DNA from 2 places in the Pseudomonas sp. Cab53 genome. Region 2 is predicted to be linked to the other one. Evidence: predicted binding sites of a transcription regulator. Region 2 holds the regulator's gene; the other holds the start of a gene.
The links. Region 2 encodes sigma-54, which starts transcription at its own class of promoters, with help from an activator protein. Its sites were predicted from a motif close to ANTGGCATNNANNTTGCTNT; they were not measured.
Positions count from the first base shown of each region.

Region 1 (11,294 bases), 2.6 Mb from region 2:
AGTGCACCGAGCCAGTGGCGGCAGTGAGTGGTCAGGCGTCGAGAAAATGTCGTTTGTGCGTTCATGCCGGTTGAATAGCAAGCCCCGTGCCGTTTAGTGATGAATGCGCGTCGGACCCATTAGCGTTAGGTAGGAGTCAGGGCATGGCGGGAGTAATGGACTCGGTAAACCAGCGGACACAGCTGGTCGGTCAGAATCGCCTGGAGCTGTTGCTGTTCCGTCTCGACGGCCAGCAGTTGTACGGGATCAACGTATTCAAGGTGCGCGAGGTGCTGCAATGCCCCAAGCTGACCCTGATGCCCAAGTCCAGTCCCGTGGTGTGCGGTGTGGCAAACATTCGGGGAGCGACCATCCCCATCCTCGACCTGGCGATGGCGACCGGTTCGGGGCGGTTGATGGACCAGAGCAATCCGTTCGTGATCATCACCGAGTACAACACCAAGACCCAGGGTTTCCTGGTGCGCTCGGTGGAACGCATCGTCAACATGAACTGGGAGGAGATCCATCCGCCGCCCAAGGGCACCGGTCGCGATCACTACCTGACGGCGGTGACCCGGGTCGATAGCCAGTTGGTGGAAATCATCGACGTGGAGAAAATCCTCGCCGAAGTGGCGCCGACCACGGAAACGATTTCCCAGGGTGTGGTGGATGCCGAAACCCAGCACAAGGCGATTTCGCTGCGGGTGCTGACCGTGGATGATTCGTCGGTGGCGCGCAAGCAGGTGACCCGTTGCCTGCAAACTATCGGCGTCGAGGTGATTGCATTGAACGACGGTCGGCAGGCGCTGGATTACCTGCGCACGCTGGTCGACGAGGGCAAGAAGCCGGAAGAGGAGTTCCTGATGATGATCTCCGACATCGAGATGCCGGAGATGGACGGGTACACCCTCACTTCGGAGATCCGCAGCGACCCGCGTATGCAGAAACTGCATATCATCTTGCACACGTCGTTGTCCGGGGTGTTCAACCAGGCGATGGTCAAGAAGGTCGGTGCCGACGATTTCCTGGCAAAATTCCGGCCCGATGACCTGGCGTCCCGGGTGGTCGATCGAATCAAGTCAGTAGAATAAAAGGTCGGGCGCATTGTGCGCCCGGCACATCAATACAATGAAAGAGGCGGTATCTTGTCTACGGGTAATTTGGATTTCGAACAGTTCCGGGTCTTCCTGGAAAAAGCCTGTGGCATATTGCTTGGTGAAAACAAGCAATACCTGGTGTCGAGCCGTCTCAACAAATTGATGGAGCAACAGGGCCTCAAGACGTTGGGCGAGCTGGTGCAGCGCATCCAGACCCAGCCGCGCAGTGGCTTGCGCGAGATGGTGGTGGACGCCATGACCACCAACGAAACCTTGTGGTTTCGCGACACCTATCCGTTCGAGGTGTTGAAGAACAAAGTGCTGCCGGCGGCCATCAAGGCCAGTCCGGGCCAGCGCCTGCGGATCTGGTCGGCGGCCTGCTCGTCGGGACAGGAGCCGTATTCGCTGTCGATGTCCATCGACGAGTTCGAGCGGACCAACATCGGCCAGTTGAAGGGGGGCGTGCAGATCGTCGCCACCGACCTGTCCGGGACCATGCTCAACAACTGCAAGACCGGCGAGTACGACAGCCTGGCCATCGGTCGCGGCCTGTCGCCCGATCGCTTGCAGCGCTACTTCGATCCGAAGGGGCCGGGGCGTTGGGTGGTCAAGGCACCGATCAAGAACCGGGTGGAGTTCCGCTCGTTCAACCTACTGGACAGCTATGCCAGCCTGGGCAAGTTCGACATCGTGTTCTGCCGCAACGTGCTGATCTACTTCTCGGCCGAAGTGAAGAAGGACATCCTGATGCGTATCCACGGCACCCTGAAGCCCGGTGGCTACCTGTTCCTCGGGGCTTCCGAGGCGTTGAACGGCTTGCCGGATCATTACCAGATGGTCCAGTGCAGCCCGGGGATCATCTACCAGGCGAAGTGATTGGCCGGTGTGTCAAAAAACGGGAGCCCTTTAAGGCTCCCTTTTTTTTTGCCTGCCACCTTTCATCAAATCCCCCCAATCTCCTGTGGGAGCGGCTTGCCCGCGAAGGCGATCCAATAGAGACATTGATGCCGACTGATACACCGCTTTCGCGGCAAGCCCGCTCCCACCATTAATCGCCGTTGACGCTGAGAGCGGCAGAAAAGCGGCAGCCAAGCGGAAACCCATTGCCGCTTTTCTGGCATTGCCGCCTTGCCGCTGCCCGCAAAGCCCCGGTTTATGGGCTTTTGGAAAGTGGCACGACGCTTGCTATAGCCATCGTACGTACATTGGTCACCCAAAGGTTTGTGCCATGAGCATCAGCTTCGATAAAGCGCTCGGTATCCATGAAAAGGCCCTGGGCTTCCGCGCCCAGCGTGCCGAAGTCCTGGCCAACAACATCGCCAACGCCGATACCCCGAACTACAAGGCCCGGGATCTGGACTTCTCCAAAGTGCTCGCCGAGCAGAACGAGAAGACCAAGAACGGCAGCTTCGCCCTGAACATGACCAACAGCCGTCATATCGAGGCCGAGGGCCTGGGCAATGGCGACGAGTCGCTGATGTATCGCACGCCGATGCAACCGTCCATCGACCAGAACACCGTGGACGCTCAACTGGAACAGTCCAACTACGCGGAGAACTCCGTGAACTTCCAGGCCAGCTTCACGCTGCTCAACAGCAAATTCAAAGGGCTGGTATCGGCCCTGCGCGGAGAGTAATCCATGTCGATCGCGAGCGTATTCAACATCGCCGGCAGTGCCATGAGTGCCCAGACCACTCGCCTGAACACCGTCGCCAGTAACATCGCCAACGCCGAAACCGTGTCGTCGAGCATCGACCAGACCTACCGTGCTCGTCACCCGGTGTTCGCCACCATGTTCCAGGCTGGCCAGAACGGCGGCAGCGACTCGCTGTTCCAGGAGCAGGACGCGGCCGGGCAGGGCGTGCAGGTGTTGGGCGTGGTCGAAGACCAGAGCAACCTCGAAGCACGTTACGAGCCTAACCATCCGGCTGCCGACGCCAAGGGGTACGTCTACTACCCGAACGTCAACGTCGTCGAGGAAATGGCCGACATGATTTCCGCCAGTCGTTCGTTCCAGACCAACGCCGAAATGATGAACACCGCCAAAACCATGATGCAGAAGGTCCTGACCCTCGGTCAGTGATAAGGGGCGAGTCACATGAGTGTTACCAACACCACCGGTGGTCTGAGTCTCAACGAGATCCTGGCGAACTCGTCGGTCAAGACCACTAGCGCCAGCGACAGCCTGACCTCGGCCACCAGCGCGGCGACCGGCAAGAAGGAGCTGGGCAAGGATGCGTTCCTGCAACTGCTCGTTACCCAACTGAAGAACCAGAACCCGCTGGAGCCCCAGGACAACGGCGAGTTCGTGGCCCAACTGGCGCAGTTCAGCAGCCTGGAAGGCATCACCACCCTCAACCAGACGGTGAGCGGTATCGCCGGCAACTACAACTCGTCCCAGGCCTTGCAGGCGTCGTCGCTGGTCGGGCGCTCGGTCATTGCCCCGGGCGACAAGGCCGTGGTCGATACCTCCAAGAGCCTCAACGGCACGGTGGTGGTCCCGGCATCGGTTTCCTCCGTCGCGGTCAAGATCGTCGACAAGGACGGCAAGACCGTGCGCACCATCGACCTGGGCAGCCAGAAGGCCGGCAATTCCGCCTTCATCTGGGATGGCAAGAACGACGCGGGCACGACGGTCGAATCGGGCACTTATACCTTCGCGGCCTCGACGACTATCGACGGCCAGGCCACGTCGCTGATCACCAACCTGCCGGCAACGGTCAGCAGCGTGACGATCAGCCAGACGGGCGGTGAGTTGATGCTCAACCTCGCCGGGCTGGGCAGCATCGCCCTGTCCAAAGTACAAACTATTGGTATGTAAGAGCCGACTAACCCGGCAAAGGAGTGGAAAATGTCTTTCAACATCGGCCTTAGCGGTCTCTATGCAGCCAACAAGCAGCTGGACGTTACCGGCAACAACATCGCCAACGTGGCGACCACCGGTTTCAAATCGTCTCGCGCGGAATTCGAAGATGTCTACTCGGCCACCAAGCTGGGTTCGGGCAGCAAGACCGTCGGCAACGGCGTGCGCCTGGCCAACGTTTCCCAACAGTTCGGCCAGGGTGACGTCAACAACACCGGCAACGTGCTGGACATGGGCATCCAGGGCCAGGGCTTCTTCGTCCTGAGCAACGACGGTTCGCTGAGCTACACCCGTGCCGGTACCTTCAAGACCGACAAGGAAGGCTTCATCACCAACACCGATGGCACTTCGCGCCTGCAAGGCTACGGTGTGGACGCCAACGGCAAGATCCAGAACGGCATCCTGACCGACCTGCGCATCGACACCTCCAACCTGCCGCCGCAAGCGACCAGCCTGGTGTCGTCGACCATCAACCTGAACTCGACGGCGCCGGCGATCACCGCGGCGTTCAACCCGAGCGACACGGCGACCTTCACCAAGCAGTTCACCACCCCGGTCTATGACACCCAGGGCAACCAGCACTCCATGGACCAGTACATGGTCAAGACGGCTGGCAACACCTGGAACGTCTATACGCTGATCGACGGTCGTAACCTCAACGGCAGCTTGCCGACCACGACGGGGGCGACCGCACCGGTGCCTTCGACCATGACCTTCGATTCGAGCGGCAAGCTGACCCAGGTGAGCACGCCTCCTGCGACCATCAACAACGACCTGGTGCTGACGGGCTGGGTGCCGGGCACCGTGACCAACGGCGTGTGGGCGGCCAACGGGGCTGCGAGTGCGCCAAGCATCACGATCTCGATGACCAACACCACCCAGTTCAACGCCGACACTGCGCGTTCGATCCCGACCCAGAACGGCTACGCCACCGGCCAGATCACCAACCTGACCATCGACGGCAGCGGCGTATTGCTGGCCAACTTCAGCAACAACCAGACCAAGCCGATCGGCCAGCTCGCCCTTGCCAGCTTCACCAACGAGCAGGGCCTGCAACCGGTAGGTGGCACCAGTTGGAAGGAAACCTTCGACTCGGGTATCCCGGGCTACGACGCTCCAACCACAGGCACCCTGGGTTCGATCGTCTCCAACTCCCTGGAAGAGTCCAACGTCAACCTGACCAACGAACTGGTCGAGCTGATCAAGGCGCAGAGCAACTACCAGGCGAACGCCAAGACCATCTCCACCCAAAGCACCATCATGCAGACCATCATTCAGATGACCTGATGCCTCAGGTGGCTTGAAGGCTGCACAAGGAGCCCCTCGCAAGAGGGGCTTTTTTCTGCTCCGCTTGTTCTGGCCGTATCGCGAATAGACCTGTGTTCATTCAGATCCCTGTGGGAGCGGGCTTGCTCGCGAAAGCGGTGGTTCAGTCAATGACAATTGTTGGATGTACCGACGCCATCGCGAGCAAGCCCGCTCCCACATTGGAATGCGTTCCCTTGTGGGAGCGAGCTTGCTCGCGATGGGGCCAGGTCAGGCGCTACTTTCCTCCACCCAAAAGAAAACCCCCGATAAACCAGCGGTCTATCGGGGGCTTCTTTCAGCGGGCGCTTTGCAACGCCCGCCGGCTCAGCTTATTGGCAAGCTTCGCAATCCGGCTCGTCGATCGCGCAGGCCTTTGGCACTGGCGCCGGGCCGGCGGGAGCGGCCAGGACCGAATCGTCACCGTGGTTGCCGCCGCTGGAAACAGCGTTCAGCTTGCCGGTGTTGATGGTCGACTTCTCGGTGCTGGTAGCGGCCAGGGCACGGAGGTAGTAGGTGGTCTTCAGGCCACGGTACCAGGCCATGCGGTAGGTCACGTCCAGCTTCTTGCCCGAGGCGCCGGCGATGTACAGGTTCAGCGACTGAGCCTGGTCGATCCACTTCTGGCGACGGCTGGCGGCGTCGACGATCCACTTGGTGTCCACTTCGAACGCGGTGGCGTAGAGCGCCTTGAGCTCCTGCGGGATGCGCTCGATCTGCTGCACCGAACCGTCGTAGTACTTCAGGTCGTTGATCATGACCGAGTCCCACAGGCCACGGGCCTTGAGGTCGCGGACCAGGTACGGGTTGATCACGGTGAACTCGCCCGACAGGTTCGATTTCACGTACAGGTTCTGGTAGGTCGGTTCGATCGACTGCGACACGCCGGTGATGTTGGCGATGGTGGCGGTCGGTGCGATGGCCATGATGTTGGAGTTACGGATGCCTTTCTGCACACGGGCGCGAACCGGTGCCCAGTCCAGGGATTCGTTCAGGTCAACGTCGATGTACTTCTCGCCACGGGACGCGATCAGGATCTGTTGCGAGTCCAGCGGCAGGATGCCCTTGGACCACAGCGAACCCTGGAACGTCTCGTAGGCACCGCGCTCGTCGGCCAGGTCGCAGGACGCCTGGATCGCGTAGTAGCTGACCGCTTCCATGGACTTGTCGGCGAACTCGACCGCGGCATCGGAACCGTACGGGATGTGTTGCAGGTACAGCGCATCCTGGAAGCCCATGATGCCCAGTCCGACCGGACGGTGCTTGAAGTTGGAGTTCTTCGCCTGTGGGACCGAGTAGTAGTTGATGTCGATCACGTTGTCGAGCATGCGCACGGCGGTGTTCACGGTGCGTTGCAGCTTGGCGGTGTCCAGCTTGCCGTCGACGATGTGGTTCGGCAGGTTGATCGAGCCCAGGTTGCAGACGGCGATCTCGTCTTTGTTGGTGTTCAGGGTGATCTCGGTGCACAGGTTCGAGCTGTGGACCACGCCCACGTGTTGCTGCGGGCTGCGCAGGTTGCACGGATCCTTGAAGGTCAGCCATGGGTGGCCGGTCTCGAACAGCATCGAGAGCATCTTGCGCCACAGGTCCTTGGCCTGGACGACCTTGAACAACTTGATCTTGTTGTACTCGGTCAGGGCTTCGTAGTACTCGTAGCGCTCTTCGAAGGCCTTGCCGGTCAGGTCGTGCAGGTCCGGTACTTCGGACGGCGAGAACAAGGTCCACTTGCCGTCGTCGAAGACGCGCTTCATGAACAGGTCGGGGATCCAGTTGGCGGTGTTCATGTCGTGGGTACGACGGCGATCGTCACCGGTGTTCTTGCGCAGCTCGATGAACTCTTCGATGTCCATGTGCCAGGTTTCCAGGTACGCACAGACCGCGCCTTTGCGCTTGCCGCCCTGGTTGACCGCAACGGCGGTGTCGTTGACTACCTTGAGGAACGGCACGACACCCTGGGATTTGCCGTTGGTGCCCTTGATGTACGAGCCCAATGCGCGCACCGGGGTCCAGTCGTTGCCCAGGCCGCCGGCGAATTTCGACAACATGGCGTTGTCGTGGATCGCGCCGTAGATGCCCGACAGGTCGTCCGGAACGGTGGTCAGGTAGCAGCTGGACAGCTGTGGACGCAGGGTGCCGGCGTTGAACAGGGTCGGGGTCGACGCCATGTAGTCGAAGGACGACAACAGGTTGTAGAACTCGATGGCACGGTCTTCTTTCTGCTTCTCTTCGATGGCCAGGCCCATGGCCACGCGCATGAAGAAGATCTGCGGCAGTTCGAAGCGGATACCGTCCTTGTGGATGAAGTAACGGTCGTACAGGGTTTGCAGGCCCAGGTAGGTGAACTGCTGGTCACGCTCGTGGTTGATCGCCTTGCCGAGTTTTTCCAGGTCGAAGGACGCCAGGACCGGGTTCAGCAATTCGAACTCAATGCCCTTGGCCACATAGGCCGGCAGCGCCTTGGCGTACAGGTCGGCCATCTCGTGGTGGGTGGCGCTCTCGGCGACGTCCAGGAAGCTCAGGCCTTCGGCACGCAGGGTGTCCATCAGCAGGCGGGCGGTGACGAAGGAGTAGTTCGGCTCGCGCTCCACCAGGGTCCGCGCGGTCATGACCAGGGCGGTGTTGACGTCCTTGAGGGCGACGCCATCGTAGAGGTTCTTCAGGGTTTCGCGCTGGATCAGGTCGCCGTCGACTTCTTCCAGGCCTTCGCAGGCTTCGGTGACGATGGTGTTCAGGCGGCCCATGTCCAGCGGCGCCAGGCTGCCATCGGCGCGGGCGATGCGGATCGACGGGTGGGCTTGTACCGGGGCTTCGCTGGGGCGCGGGTGGCGCGTTCCTTGGCGCGGGAGTCGCGGTAGATCACGTAGTCGCGGGCCACTTTCTGCTCGCCGGCACGCATCAGGGCCAGTTCGACCTGGTCCTGGATTTCCTCGATGTGGATGGTGCCGCCCGATGGCATGCGACGCTTGAAGGTCGCGGTGACCTGTTCGGTCAGGCGGGCCACGGTGTCGTGGATTCGCGACGAAGCGGCGGCGGTGCCACCTTCAACTGCGAGGAAGGCCTTGGTGATGGCGACGGTGATCTTGTCATCGGTGTAAGCGACGACAGTGCCGTTACGCTTGATCACACGCAGTTGGCCCGGTGCGGTGGCGGACAGATCCGGGCTCGAATCGGCGGCCAGCGGCGCGGTGCCCTGCGGGTTCTCGCGAGTTGTGTCGGTGTGCATGGGTGTCTCCACAGTCTCTATGTTTGTTTGGGCACCATCACGGTGCCCACCGTTCCGTCCTGAAGCACTACAACCGGCTGGGGCGCCGGGTATAACAACTTCGGGACAGTAGGAAACAGGCGTATGGCGCTGTTTCCATCCGAAGTTCTCGGGTTGCGAGCCGGGGCTCGGAACCGGATTTGCGGGTGGCAGCAATGGACTGCAACACCCGTACCGTTGCGGTCGTTTTCGACCTCGAAACGGTCGCCATCCGCAGGGGCGGTCTGGGCTTGGGGAAACGCGGTACTTCAGTTGGACAGAAGCAAGAAAAGCGCTTGAAATCTCTGTCCAACTAGTGTTTGGTTTTTGGCCTGAACCCCTACATGTAGGGTTTTTTGCGCGGCGGGCTACAAGATAATGCGTTTTGGGGGGTGATGCAACGTACTACCTGTGGATAAGCCTGTGCGTAATTTGTGTGCGAAACATGGAACTACGCTGTAGGCCGCGACCTAGCTGGAGCGAGGCTTTTTTCATCGTTTTCAACCAGTCGAAAACAGTCCGGTGGTTTTTGCGGGCGCGGACGTTACCACACAAAACCCGGCTGACCGCACGCATTTAATGGCTTGTTTTCTCCGGGGGTGGCGTTTATACAATCGGCCGGTGTGCTGGCATGTTTATCCTCCTTTGATATGACAAAAAGAGGGGGCTGTATTCGAACCTCTGGAGCGAGCACTGTTGTGGCGAGGGAGCTTGCTCCCGCTGGGCTGCGAAGCGGCCCGGCTTTTTGCGATTGCTGCGCAATCGAGCGGGAGCAAGCTCCCTCGCCACAGGTAAGTGCTGATCCTTCTTTTTTATACTCACAGCAAGACGAGGCCCCCAGTGGAACAAGAAGCCTGGCAGGTATTGATCGTCGAGGATGACCAGCGTCTGGCCGAGCTGACCCGTGAGTACCTCGAAAGCAACGGCTTGCGCGTCGCCATCGAGGGCGATGGGGCGGTGGCGGCGGCGCGGATCATTGCCGAACAACCGGACCTGGTGATCCTCGACCTGATGCTGCCCGGCGAAGACGGCCTGAGCATCTGCCGCAAGGTGCGTGAGCAGTATGACGGACCGATCCTGATGCTCACGGCCCGCACTGACGACACCGACCAGATCCAGGGCCTGGACCTGGGCGCCGACGATTACGTCTGCAAGCCTGTGCGCCCGCGCCTGCTGCTGGCGCGGATCCAGGCCCTGCTGCGACGCAGTGAGCCGGAACCGTCCGCCACGCAAAAGCCGCGCCGCCTGGAGTTCGGCCCGCTGGTGGTGGACAATGCCCTGCGCGAAGCCTGGTTGCAGGGCAATGGCATCGAATTGACCAGCGCCGAGTTCGACCTGCTGTGGCTGCTGGTGTCGAACGCCGGGCGCATCCTGTCCCGGGAAGAAATCTTCACCGCGCTGCGCGGCATCGGCTATGACGGCCAGGACCGGTCTATCGACGTACGCATTTCGCGCATCCGTCCCAAGATCGGCGACGACCCGGACCATCCACGACTGATCAAGACCGTGCGCAGCAAAGGTTACCTGTTCGTGCCCGAAGCCTGTGTAGACGCGGCGCCGTGAACTCGATCTTCCTGCGTATCTATGGCGGCATGTGCGCGGCCCTGGTGCTGGTGGCGGTGCTGGGCGTGCTGGCCCTGCACCTGCTCAACCAGGCCCGCAGCGAGCAATACCGCGAGCGCCTGGCCCACGGCACGTTTTCGTTGATGGCCGACAACCTGCGGCCGATGAACGACACCGAACGGCACCGGGCGCTGTTGGTCTGGGAGCGCCTGCTGGGCATTCCCCTGACGGTGCAGACGTTCAACCAGACCCACCTGGACCTCAGTCAACGCACCCGCGTGCTGCGGGGCCAGGCGTTGGTCGAGCAGACCGGGCCCCACGCGGCGAAGGTCTACCGCCTGGTCAGCGATGGCGAGCAATTGGTGCTGGTGGGGGAAGTCCAGCAGATCAGCGAGCAACTGGCGCGGGCGACCATCTACCTGTTGGCCGACGAACTGGTGCGCTACCCGGTGGCCGAGCAACCCCGGAGGCTCGCCCAACTCAAGGAGGAAAAAGGCTTTGGTTTCGATTTGCGCCTCATGACCGCCGAGCAGGCGGACATGGACGAAGACCAGCGCCGCCGCGTGTCCGAGGGCGATACGGTGATGGCCTTGGGCAAGGGCGGCGATTCGATCCGCGTGTTCGCCGGCATGGTCGGCACGCCGTGGGTCCTGGAGATCGGGCCGCTGTACCAGATGAACCCTTATCCGCCGCAATGGCTGGTGCTGATCGCGGCGTTGGGGTTGAGCCTCATCGGCCTGATCGTCTACCTGCTGGTGCGCCAACTGGAGCGGCGCCTGCGTGGCCTGGAGTCGGCCGCTACGCAAATCGCCCAGGGCAGCCTGGAAACCCGGGTGCCGGCTCGCGGCGCCGACTCGGTCGGGCGCCTGGCCGCTGCGTTCAACGGCATGGCCGAGCACTTGCAACAACTGTTGGCGATCCAGCGCGAACTGGTGCGAGCGGTGTCCCACGAACTGCGCACCCCGGTGGCCCGCCTGCGTTTCGGCCTGGAAATGCTCGGCACGGCCTCCACGCCCCAGGCCCGGGACAAATACCTGGCGGGCATGGACCACGACATCGAAGACCTCGACCGGCTGGTGGACGAGATGCTGACCTACGCCCGGTTGGAGCAGGGTTCGCCGGCGTTGAATTTCCAGCGGGTGGACCTGGACGCGCTGGTCAATCAGGTGATCGATGAACTGGGCCCGTTGCGCGCTGGTATCACCGTCGAGCGCGGGCTATGCCTGTCGGCCGCCGATTGTGACGG
Region 1 is NZ_AP021902.1:4,700,278-4,711,571, reverse strand. Features, by position in the region: gene flgA (flagellar basal body P-ring formation chaperone FlgA) at 1-65, opposite strand, end outside; gene KI241_RS20500 (chemotaxis protein CheV) at 144-1,070, shown strand; gene cheR (protein-glutamate O-methyltransferase CheR) at 1,125-1,952, shown strand; gene flgB (flagellar basal body rod protein FlgB) at 2,305-2,712, shown strand; gene flgC (flagellar basal body rod protein FlgC) at 2,716-3,159, shown strand; gene flgD (flagellar hook assembly protein FlgD) at 3,175-3,897, shown strand; gene flgE (flagellar hook protein FlgE) at 3,928-5,226, shown strand; partial or broken gene KI241_RS20470 (ribonucleoside-diphosphate reductase subunit alpha) at 5,577-8,467, opposite strand; gene KI241_RS20465 (response regulator transcription factor) at 9,326-10,048, shown strand; gene KI241_RS20460 (ATP-binding protein) at 10,045-11,294, shown strand, end outside.
Region 1: the regulator sigma-54 is predicted to act here: its motif matches at 2,246-2,265, upstream of flgB (flagellar basal body rod protein FlgB).

Region 2 (11,294 bases):
CCACGTAGATGTAGTCCGCGATGCTGGCGGTTTCGGCCAGGTCGTGGGACACCACGATACTGGTGATGCCCAGCGCGTCGTTGAGCAGGCGGATCAGGCGCACGAGCACGCCCATGGCGATCGGGTCCTGCCCGACGAAGGGTTCGTCGTACATGAGGATCTTCGGATCGAGGGCAATCGCCCGCGCCAGGGCGACCCGGCGCTTCATGCCGCCGGACAGCTCGTCCGGCATCAGGTCGAGGGCGCCACGCAGCCCGACGGCCTGCAACTTGAGCAGCACGATGTCGCGGATCATCTCTTCCGGCAGGTCGGTATGGACCCGCAGGGGAAAGGCCACGTTCTCGAAAACGTCCAGGTCGGTAAACAATGCACCACTCTGGAACAGCACGCCCATGTGCTTGCGCGCATCGAACAGGTCGCTGCGCGACAACTGGGGAAGATTCTGGCCATTGACCCAGACTTCGCCGGCACTGGGACGCAACTGCGCGCCCATCAGCCGCAGCAACGTGGTCTTGCCGCACCCGGAAGGCCCCATGATGCCGGTCACCTTGCCGCGTGGAATGCGAATATCGATGTCATTGAAAATGCTGCGCGTCCCTCGCTTGAAGGACAGCCCCTTCAGCTCGACCGCGTAAGCGTTGTCGGCACTCATCTAAACTCCTTGCGATGCAGCCTCACATTCGAATGCCCCGGCCTGCCGACAAACGCCGGTACCGCCGGGCACCCGAACCGGCGGCGAACTATATCACTGCAACACCCTTGCGCCCAAGGCCCAAGCCTGGGGCCAGTCGGCCTGGATCCACGGATAAAGACCACACTTTGTGTCAGGCCGGGCGACCCATTCACACAAAGCATGACGAACTTACGTGAGGGAATTGTTCATTGCCGCTATAATCGCCGCCTTTTCATCGGGCTATACGATTTCTGACATGAGCCAATCCAGCGACCTGATTCAATCGGCACAACGTACCATCCGCCTCGAGCTCGAAGCCGTACAAGGCTTGCTGCCCCATATCGACGCTGATTTCGTACGCGCCTGCGAGATGATTCTGGCCAGCAAGGGCCGCGTGGTCGTGGTCGGCATGGGCAAGTCCGGGCACATCGGCAACAAGATTGCCGCCACGCTGGCCAGCACCGGCACCACGGCATTTTTCGTTCACCCGGCCGAAGCCAGCCACGGCGACATGGGCATGATCACCCGGGATGACGTCATCCTCGCCCTGTCCAACTCCGGCTCCACCAATGAAATCGTCACGCTGCTGCCGTTGATCAAGCGCCTGGGCATCCAGTTGATCAGCCTCACCGGCAACCCCGACTCGCCCCTGGCCAAGGCCGCCGACGTGAACCTTAACGTGCATGTCGAGCACGAAGCCTGCCCGCTGAACCTGGCACCGACCTCATCCACCACCGCCGCGCTGGTCATGGGCGATGCCCTGGCCGTGGCCCTGCTGGAAGCCCGGGGTTTCACCGCCGAAGACTTCGCCTTCTCCCACCCCGGCGGCGCCCTCGGCCGTCGCCTGCTGCTGAAGGTCGACGACGTGATGCACGCCGGCCAGGAGTTGCCGCAGGTGCAGCGCGGCACCTTGCTCAAGGATGCCCTGATGGAGATGACCCGCAAGGGCCTGGGCATGACGGTGGTCCTGGAAGCCGACGGCAAGCTGGCCGGGATCTTCACCGACGGCGACCTGCGCCGCACCCTGGACCGCACCATCGACATCCACAGCGCCACCATCGACCAGGTGATGACGCCCCACGGCAAGACCGCCCGCGCCGAGATGCTCGCCGCCGAGGCCCTGAAGATCATGGAAGACCACAAGATCAACGCCCTGGTGGTCGTCGACGACGAAGACCGTCCGGTGGGCGCCCTGAACATGCACGATCTGCTGCGTGCGGGAGTCATGTAAATGAGCACAGACCTGTTGCAACGCGGCAAGGCCATCAAGCTGGCGGTATTCGATGTGGACGGCGTACTGACCGACGGTCGCCTGTATTTCCTCGAGGACGGCAGCGAGTTCAAGACCTTCAACACCCTCGACGGCCAGGGCATCAAGATGCTGATGGCCGCCGGCGTGCAGACCGCGATCATCAGCGGCCGCAAGACCCCGGTGGTCGAACGGCGCGCCAAGAACCTCGGCATCCCGCACCTTTACCAGGGGCGCGAGGACAAACTCGTCGTCCTCGACGAACTTCTGGGCCAACTCAACCTAAGCTATGAACAGGTGGCCTACCTCGGTGACGACCTGCCGGACCTGCCGGTGATCCGCCGCGTCGGCCTTGGCATGGCCGTGGCCAATGCGGCCGGCTTCGTACGCGAGCACGCCCACGGTGTGACCACGGCGCGCGGCGGCGAAGGCGCGGCCCGCGAATTCTGTGAACTGATCCTGCGCGCCCAGGGCCGCCTCGAAGCGGCCAACGCCGCGTACCTGTGAGCCAATTATGCTGAGCAAGAAGATTCGCACCATCGTGGTGTTTGCCTGTATCGCGGCGATTTTCGCGGCGGTGGGCTACTGGAACATCAGCCCGGAACGGTTTCTCGACCAGCCCGCGCCGGTGGTCGAGGAAAAGATCGACTGGTATGCGACCAACACCCACACCCTGCAATACCTGCCCGACGGAAAAGTGCAGTACGAAATGACAGCCGACAAGGTCGACCACGTCAAGGCAACCGACATTACGCTGGTCACCACGCCGGACCTGAACATGTTTCGCGGCACCGAGTTTCCGTGGCACGTGCAGAGCAAGCGCGCCGAAGTCAATTCCGGCGGCACCGAAGTGGAGTTGATCGACTCGGTGCGCGTGGCCCGGACCGACGAGAAGAACCGCACGACCATCATCACCAGCACACGCATGACGGTGTTCCCGCAGCAACAATATGCGCAGACCGAGCAACCCGTTAGAATCGACGGCGCCGGGGGTGTATCGACCGGCACGGGAATGAAGGCGTATTTGAAGGAAAGCAGGATACACCTGCTATCGAACGTAAGAGGACAGTATGAAGCTCGCTAAAACCCTCCCTATTTTGCTCAGTCTGGGCGCAGCACTGGGAAGCGCGAGCGCCTGGGCTCTTCCCAACGACCGCGACCAGCCTATCCGCATCCAGGCCGACGACGCCCAATTGGACGACAAGAACGGCGTAGCCACCTACAAGGGCGATGTGATCATCACCCAGGGCTCGATGAAAGTGACCGGCAACACCGTGACCATCACGCGCACCCAGTCCGGCGACATCGACGTGGTGACCTCGGTCGGCAACCTGGCCTACTTCGAGCAGTTGCAGACCGCCGGCGACACCAAGCCTGTGCAGGGCTATGGCGTGACCATCCAGTACCACGCCTCCCAGGACCGCGTCGTTCTGATCGACCGCGCCAAGGTCGTCGACAAGGACAACAACGTCACCCAGGGTGAGAAGATCGTCTACGACACCAACAAGAAACTGGCCAGCGCCGGTCGCGCCACCGGCAGCAAGGTGACCGAGCAGCGCCCACGGATCGACATGGTGATCCAGCCTAAAAAGAAAACCGACCAGAAGGCCCAGTAATGGCAACTCTGAAAGCTCAGCACTTGGCCAAGAGCTACAAGAGCCGTCAAGTCGTGCGTGATGTCAGCCTGTCCATCGACAGCGGCCAGATCGTCGGCCTGCTCGGCCCCAACGGCGCGGGCAAGACCACCTGCTTCTACATGATCGTCGGCCTGGTCCAGGCCGACCAGGGTCGCGTACTGATCGACGACCTGGATGTCAGCCACCAGCCGATGCACGGCCGGGCCAAGGCCGGTATCGGCTACTTGCCGCAAGAAGCGTCGATCTTCCGCAAGCTGTCGGTCGCCGACAACATCATGGCGATCCTCGAGACCCGCAAGGAACTCGACAAGGCCGGTCGTCGCCAGGAACTGGAAAGCCTGCTGCAGGAATTCCATATCAGCCACATTCGCGACAACCTGGGCATGAGCCTGTCCGGTGGTGAACGGCGCCGGGTGGAAATCGCCCGGGCCCTGGCCACCGCACCGAAGTTCATCCTGCTCGACGAACCCTTCGCCGGCGTGGACCCGATCTCGGTGGGCGACATCAAGCAGATCATCCACCACCTCAAGGCCAAGGGCATCGGCGTGCTCATCACCGACCACAACGTGCGCGAGACCCTGGATATCTGCGAGACCGCCTATATCGTCAATGACGGCCAGTTGATCGCCGAAGGCGACTCCGCCGCCATCCTGGCCAACGACCTGGTCAAGGAAGTGTACCTGGGCCATGAGTTCCGCCTGTAAGCACGAGTGTCTGGCGAATCGCCGCGGGCATTGCTGATTTTATTATGGTGATGCCCTAGGCAAACACTTCAGTTTCAGGCATATAATTTGCTTAAGTTTGGCGCTTCGGCGCCCTGTAGTGGATGGCGCATGTGCGCCGGCGAATAAGGTGTTAAGCCCCTGCCATGAAACCATCGCTAGTCTTGAGAATGGGCCAGCAGCTGACGATGACGCCGCAGCTGCAACAGGCCATCCGCCTGCTCCAATTGTCGACCCTGGACCTGCAACAGGAAATCCAAGAGGCTCTGGAGTCCAATCCGATGCTCGAACGCCAGGAAGAAGGCGACGACTTCGACAACACCGACCCGCTGGCCGACAACGTCGAGCAGAAGACCAACACCGAGATCCCCGAACCGTCCTACCAGGAAGCCGCCCCGACGGTGGACAACCTCGAGGACGGCGAATGGAACGAACGCATTCCCAACGACCTGCCCGTGGACACGGCCTGGGAAGACGTCTACCAGACCAGCGCCAGCAGCCTGCCGAGCAGCGATGACGACGAGTGGGACTTCACCACCCGCACCTCCGCCGGCGAAAGCCTGCAAAGCCACTTGCTGTGGCAGTTGAACCTGGCGCCGATGTCCGACACCGATCGCCTGATCGCCGTCACCCTGATCGACTGCATCAACAACCAGGGCTACCTGGACGAGACCCTGGAAGAAATCCTGGAAGCCTTCGACCCCGAGCTCGACATCGAGCTGGACGAGATCGAGGCCGTTCTCCACCGGATCCAACAGTTCGAGCCGGCCGGCATCGGCGCCCGCAACCTGGGCGAATGCCTGCTGCTGCAACTGCGCCAGTTGCCGGCCAAGACACCCTGGCTGACCGAAGCCAAGCGACTGGTCACCGACTACATCGACCTGCTGGGCGGCCGCGACTACAGCCAGTTGATGCGCCGCATGAAGCTCAAGGAAGACGAACTGCGCCAGGTCATCGAACTGGTGCAGAGCCTCAACCCGCGCCCCGGCTCGCAGATCGAATCCACCGAACCCGAATACGTGGTGCCCGACGTCATCGTGCGCAAGCACAACGATCGCTGGCTGGTCGAGCTGAACCAGGAGTCGGTGCCCAAGCTGCGGGTCAACGCCCAGTACGCCGGCTTCGTCAGGCGCGCCGACACCAGCGCCGACAACACCTTCATGCGCAACCAGTTGCAGGAAGCGCGCTGGTTCATCAAGAGCCTGCAGAGTCGCAACGAAACCCTGATGAAAGTGGCCACCCAGATCGTCGAGCATCAGCGCGGCTTCCTGGAGTACGGCGACGAAGCGATGAAACCGTTGGTCCTGCATGACATTGCCGAGGCAGTGGGCATGCACGAGTCGACGATTTCCCGGGTAACCACCCAGAAATTCATGCATACCCCACGGGGCATCTATGAATTGAAATACTTTTTCTCCAGCCATGTCAGCACCTCCGAAGGCGGCGAATGCTCGTCCACGGCCATCCGCGCAATCATCAAGAAACTGGTGGCTGCGGAAAATCAGAAAAAGCCGTTGAGTGACAGCAAGATCGCTGGTTTACTGGAGGCACAAGGCATTCAGGTGGCCCGCCGTACCGTCGCCAAGTACCGCGAATCCCTCGGGATCGCACCTTCGAGCGAACGCAAGCGGTTGATGTAACAGGCCACGCCACAGCGTTCCAGTGGCAGGCATTTCTGCCTGCCGCTTTATGCACTGGCAACGAAGGAGAAGCTGTATGCAAGTCAACATCAGTGGACACCAACTGGAAGTGACCGAACCCCTGCGCACCTATATCGGCGAAAAACTCGACCGATTGGAAAGGCATTTCGACAAGATCACCAATGTGCAAGTCACGATGAACGTCGAGAAGCTGCTGCAGAAAATCGAAGCCACGTTGCATATTCCCGGCGGAGAGGTGGTTGCCAATGCGGAGCACACAGACATGTATGCCGCGATTGACCTGCTGACCGACAAGCTGGATCGCCAACTCAAAAAGCATAAGGAAAAGACCCAGAGCCTCCTCCAGGGCGCTACCGGTCGTTAACCCCCCAATCCATGATCCGACTAGAAACCATCCTGACCCCCGGCCGTTCCCTGGTGAACGCGCCGGGCGGCAGTAAAAAGAAAGCCCTCGAACAAATCGCCAACCTGATCCACCGCGAAGTGCCGGATCTGGAAATGCAGGACGTCTTCGAGGCCCTCGTTGCCCGTGAAAAACTCGGCTCCACCGGTTTTGGCAACGGCATCGCCATTCCTCACTGCCGCCTCAAGGGATGCACCTCGCCCATCAGCGCGTTGCTGCACCTTGAAGCCGCCATCGATTTCGACGCCATTGACGGCGCACCGGTCGACCTGCTGTTCGTACTGCTGGTCCCGGAAGCGGCGACCGATGCGCATCTTGAGCTGCTGCGCCAGATCGCCAGCATGCTGGACCGCAAGGAAGTGCGCGAAAAATTGCGCAGCGCACCGACTAACCAAGCCTTGTATCAGGTTGTCCTGGACGAGCAGAACGGTCATTAAACATGCGCATGATCATCGTCAGTGGTCGCTCCGGCTCCGGTAAAAGCACGGCCCTCAATGTGCTTGAGGACAGCGGCTACTACTGCATAGACAACCTGCCCGCCGGCTTGCTGCCGGAGCTGGCCGAGCGCGCGATGATCCATACCGAGCTGGCGCAGCCTTTGGTGGCGGTGTCCATCGACGCGCGCAACCTGCCTAGCCACCTGTCGCGTTTCCCGGCCCTGCTCGAGGAAGTGCGCAGCCGGCACATCCAGTGCGATGTCTTGTACCTGGATGCTGATGAAGAAACACTGCTCAAGCGGTTTTCCGAAACCCGCCGGCGCCACCCGCTGAGCAACGCCAATCGCTCCCTGGCCGAAGCCATCGAGGATGAGAGCCAACTGCTGGGGCCGATTGCCGACCTGGCGGACCTGAAGGTCAATACCACGAACCTGAACCTGTATCAGCTGCGCGACACCATCAAGTTGCGCCTGCTGAACCAGCCGGAGCCAGGTACGGCGTTCCTGGTGGAGTCGTTCGGGTTCAAACGTGGCATGCCCGTGGACGCCGACCTGGTGTTCGACGTGCGCTGCCTGCCCAACCCTTATTGGAAACCGGAGTTGCGCGAGCAGTCCGGGCTCGACCAACCGGTAATCGACTACCTGGCCGCACAGCCGGATGTCGAAGAGATGTACCAGGATATTTCCAGCTACCTGCTCAAGTGGCTGCCCCGCTTTGCCGCCAGCAACCGTGCCTACGTCACGATTGCCATTGGCTGCACGGGCGGCCATCACCGCTCCGTCTACCTGACCGAACGCCTGGGTCAGCTCCTGCAACAATCCCTGAAGAATGTCCAGGTTCGCCACCGCGACCTCAGTTAAAGGATTCACATCGCGATGCCTGCTCAGGAAATAGAAATCATCAACAAGCTGGGGCTGCACGCCCGGGCTTCAGCCAAATTCGTTGGCGTGGCAGGCCGGTTCAAGGACACGACTATCCGCGTCGGTCGGACGCCTGAAACCATGATCGACGGCAAGAGCATCATGGCCATGATGATGCTCGCTGCCGGCAAGGGCACCAAGATCCACCTGGCCACCGAAGGCGAAGAGGCGCAGGAAGCGATGGATGCCCTGGTGGCCTTGATCAACAACTATTTCGACGAAGGCGAATAAGCGCCTAGCGCGGCCTCGTAGCGCCGCGCCACTTCTGGCCAGTTGATCACGTTGTAGAACGCGCTGATGTATTCGGGCCGACGGTTCTGGTAGCGCAGGTAGTAGGCGTGCTCCCACACGTCCAGCCCCAGGATCGGCGTATTGCCATTCATCAGCGGGCTGTCCTGGTTGCCGCTGCTTTCCACCACCAGGGTATTTTGCAGTGTCACGCTCAGCCAGGCCCAGCCACTGCCGAAGCGGGTGAGCGCGGCCTTGGTGAAGGCTTCCTTGAAACGCTCCAGGCCACCCAGTTGCGTTTCGATCGCTTCGGCCAAGGCGCCTTCCGGCCGCCCTCCCCCTGGGAACTCATCACCTCCCAGAACAACGAATGGTTGGCATGGCCACCGCCCTGGTTGATCACAGCGGCTTTCAGGTCCTGGGGCAATTGCGCCACACTGGAAACCAGTTTCTCGACGGGCCAGCTGGCGTATTCGGTGCCCTCTACCGCAGCGTTGAGGTTGTTGATGTAGGTCTGGTGATGCTTGGTGTAGTGGATTTCCATGGTCTGCGCATCGATGTGCGGCTCCAGGGCGTCGTAGGCGTAGGGCAATGCAGGCAAGGTAAAAGCCATTTTCAATGAACTCCGTAATGAACCGGGGCATTGCACGGCCGCGATGAGGCGGCATCGCAGTGCAGCAGGCGTTGGGTGCGAGGGTATTCGCCGTGCTCGCTGATGAAATTCAGCAGTTCGACGTAGGTCTTGTGGCTCTGGCGCAGCGCCGCTGCACGCAGGGCCGGTGCCAGGCGTTCGTCCTGCATGGTTTGCAACAGGCGTTGGTGAATGGCGCACAGGTACTCGACGCTCTCCTCCGGCTGGTTCAGGCACAAGTGCAGGTCCGCCAGGTTGTGATGGGAAACGACACAGGCAGCCACGGCTTCATCGGCGTCCGGCCAGCGCTCGAACAACACCTGGGCCAAGGCCAGTGCCTGCAGATAGGCTTCCCGGGCATCCACCCACTCGCCCAGCCTGAACCAGCGATTGGCGCGTTCGATCGTTCGTTTCCAGTGTTCCATGATCAATCCTCCACAGGTGTGTCGGGTTAAACGCCGCCAGCGGTGAGCTTCTCGGGGTCCAGCAGAACCTCGAGTTCGCTACGGCTCAGATGGGTGTATTCCAGGGCGACATCGATGACCGGGCGGCCTTGCCGGTAGGCCGTCTTGGCGATTTCAGCGGCCTTCTGGTAACCGATGATCGGGTTCAAGGCGGTAACCAGGATCGGATTGCGCGACAACGCATCCTTGAGCCGGGCTTCGTTGACCTTGAACGTGGCGATGGCCTTGTCCGCCAGCAAACGGCTGGCGGTGGACATCAGGGCAATGCTGCTCAACAGGTTCTGGGCGATGATCGGCAACATCACGTTCAGTTCGAAATTACCGGACTGACCGGCGACGGTGATCACCGTGTCGTTGCCGATGACCTGGGCTGCCACCATCGCCGTGGCTTCGGGGATCACCGGGTTGACCTTGCCGGGCATGATCGACGAGCCCGGCTGCAGGCCTTCGAGCTCGATCTCGCCCAGGCCAGCCAACGGCCCGGAATTCATCCAGCGCAGGTCGTTGGCGATTTTCATCAGCGACACCGCGGTGGTCTTGAGCTGGCCGGACACTGCCACGGCAGTGTCCTGGGAACCGATCAGCGCGAACAGGTGCTTGCCTGGAGTGAATTGCACCCCGGTCAATTGCGTCAGTTGCTGGCTGAACAGCTCGGCGAAACGCGGATGGGCATTGACCCCGGTGCCCACCGCCGTACCGCCCTGGGCCAGCGCTTGCAGGCTCGGCAGCAAGTCCTGCAGGTGACCGATGTTGGCCTTGAGTTGCTGCGCCCAACCCTCGAGCACCTGGCTCAAGCGCACCGGCATGGCATCCATCAGGTGGGTACGGCCGGTCTTGATGAACGGGTGGACCTGCACGGCCTTGTGCTCGATCACCTGCACCAGGTGCAGCAACGCCGGCAGCAATTGTTCGTGCAGGGCCAGCGCGGCGCTGACATGAATGCTGGTGGGAATGATGTCGTTGCTGCTCTGGCCGCAATTGACGTGGTCGTTGGGGTTGATCGGCTCGCCCAGCAACCGGCTGGCGAGGGTAGCGAGCACTTCGTTGGCGTTCATGTTGGAGCTGGTGCCGGAGCCGGTCTGGAAGATGTCCACCGGGAAATGCGCCATAAAGTCGTCTTCGAGCAAACCCTGGGCGGCCTCCACGATCGCCTTGCCCTGGGCCGCGCTGATCTGCCCCAGCTCGACATTGGCCCGGGCGGCGGCGGCCTTGGCCAGGATCAGCGCGCGAATGAATTGCGCGGGCATACGCTGGCCGCTGATGGGGAAGTTATCCACCGCACGCTGGGTTTGCGCACCGTAGAGGGCCGCCTCCGGGACCTGAAGCTCGCCCATGCTGTCGCGTTCGATACGGGTATTACTCATCGGAAGATCCTTGCACCAGTTCAATAAGAGGGATCGACGGCTCCAGGGCGCAGGTCGCCAGCGCCCAGGCATGCGCCTGCCAACGCTTCAGGCGGCAGCCGCACAGGGATTGTCGTTCGAGGTCACGCAGGGGGCGCCACGCCTGGTCGAGGCAGAGGGTTCGCCAGTGCCAGGGCAACGCGACATCCGAAGCGGTGTCGAGCAGCAGGCGGAATGCGGTTTCGCCAATCATCCACGGCGAAGTGACGGTGCAGCAGGCCAGGTAACGACCTTCGGCCAGGTAGTGCTCGATGAGCCGCGGCTCGTCCGGGTCCATTGCGCAACGGATCTGGCGACTCATCCAGCGCCAGCTTTCGAGGTAGGGTGGCTCGTGCAGTGCAGAACTCATGACCGGGCTCATTCGGAAAATGAGATTCATTATTAAATGATAATCAAACTCAACACAAGAGAAGTCCACGGACATAAAAAAAGCGCGTCCCCCCGTCAGGGAGAACGCGCCTTTTCATTGCGTTGGCGATCAGCTGCCCGCCACCATCATTCGTTCGATCAGCACCGAACCGGTGCGGATATTACTGCGCAGCTCCAAATCATTACCCACGGCGACAATCTGCTTGAACATGTCACGCAGGTTGCCGGCAATGGTCACCTCCTGGACCGGGAACTGGATCTCGCCGTTCTCGACCCAGAAACCCGCCGCGCCGCGCGAGTAATCACCGGTCACCATGTTCAGGCCATGGCCCATCAGTTCGGTCACCAGCAAGCCGCGGCCCATCCGCCGCAGCAACGCCGCCTGGTCTTCCTCGCCATGGGTCACGAACAGGTTGTGCACGCCACCCGCGTTGGCGGTGCTTGGCATGCCGAGCTTGCGGCCCGAATAGGTGCCGAGGATGTAGGACACCAGTTCA
Region 2 is NZ_AP021902.1:1,006,813-1,018,106, reverse strand. Features, by position in the region: gene KI241_RS04300 (ATP-binding cassette domain-containing protein) at 1-652, opposite strand, end outside; gene KI241_RS04295 (KpsF/GutQ family sugar-phosphate isomerase) at 930-1,904, shown strand; gene KI241_RS04290 (HAD family hydrolase) at 1,905-2,429, shown strand; gene lptC (LPS export ABC transporter periplasmic protein LptC) at 2,437-3,006, shown strand; gene lptA (lipopolysaccharide transport periplasmic protein LptA) at 2,993-3,538, shown strand; gene lptB (LPS export ABC transporter ATP-binding protein) at 3,538-4,263, shown strand; gene KI241_RS04270 (RNA polymerase factor sigma-54) at 4,428-5,921, shown strand; gene raiA (ribosome-associated translation inhibitor RaiA) at 5,998-6,306, shown strand; gene ptsN (PTS IIA-like nitrogen regulatory protein PtsN) at 6,318-6,782, shown strand; gene rapZ (RNase adapter RapZ) at 6,785-7,642, shown strand; gene KI241_RS04250 (HPr family phosphocarrier protein) at 7,658-7,933, shown strand; partial or broken gene KI241_RS04245 (superoxide dismutase) at 7,912-8,543, opposite strand; gene KI241_RS04240 (tetratricopeptide repeat protein) at 8,546-8,986, opposite strand; gene KI241_RS04235 (class II fumarate hydratase) at 9,013-10,389, opposite strand; gene KI241_RS04230 (hypothetical protein) at 10,382-10,777, opposite strand; gene pmbA (metalloprotease PmbA) at 10,907-11,294, opposite strand, start outside.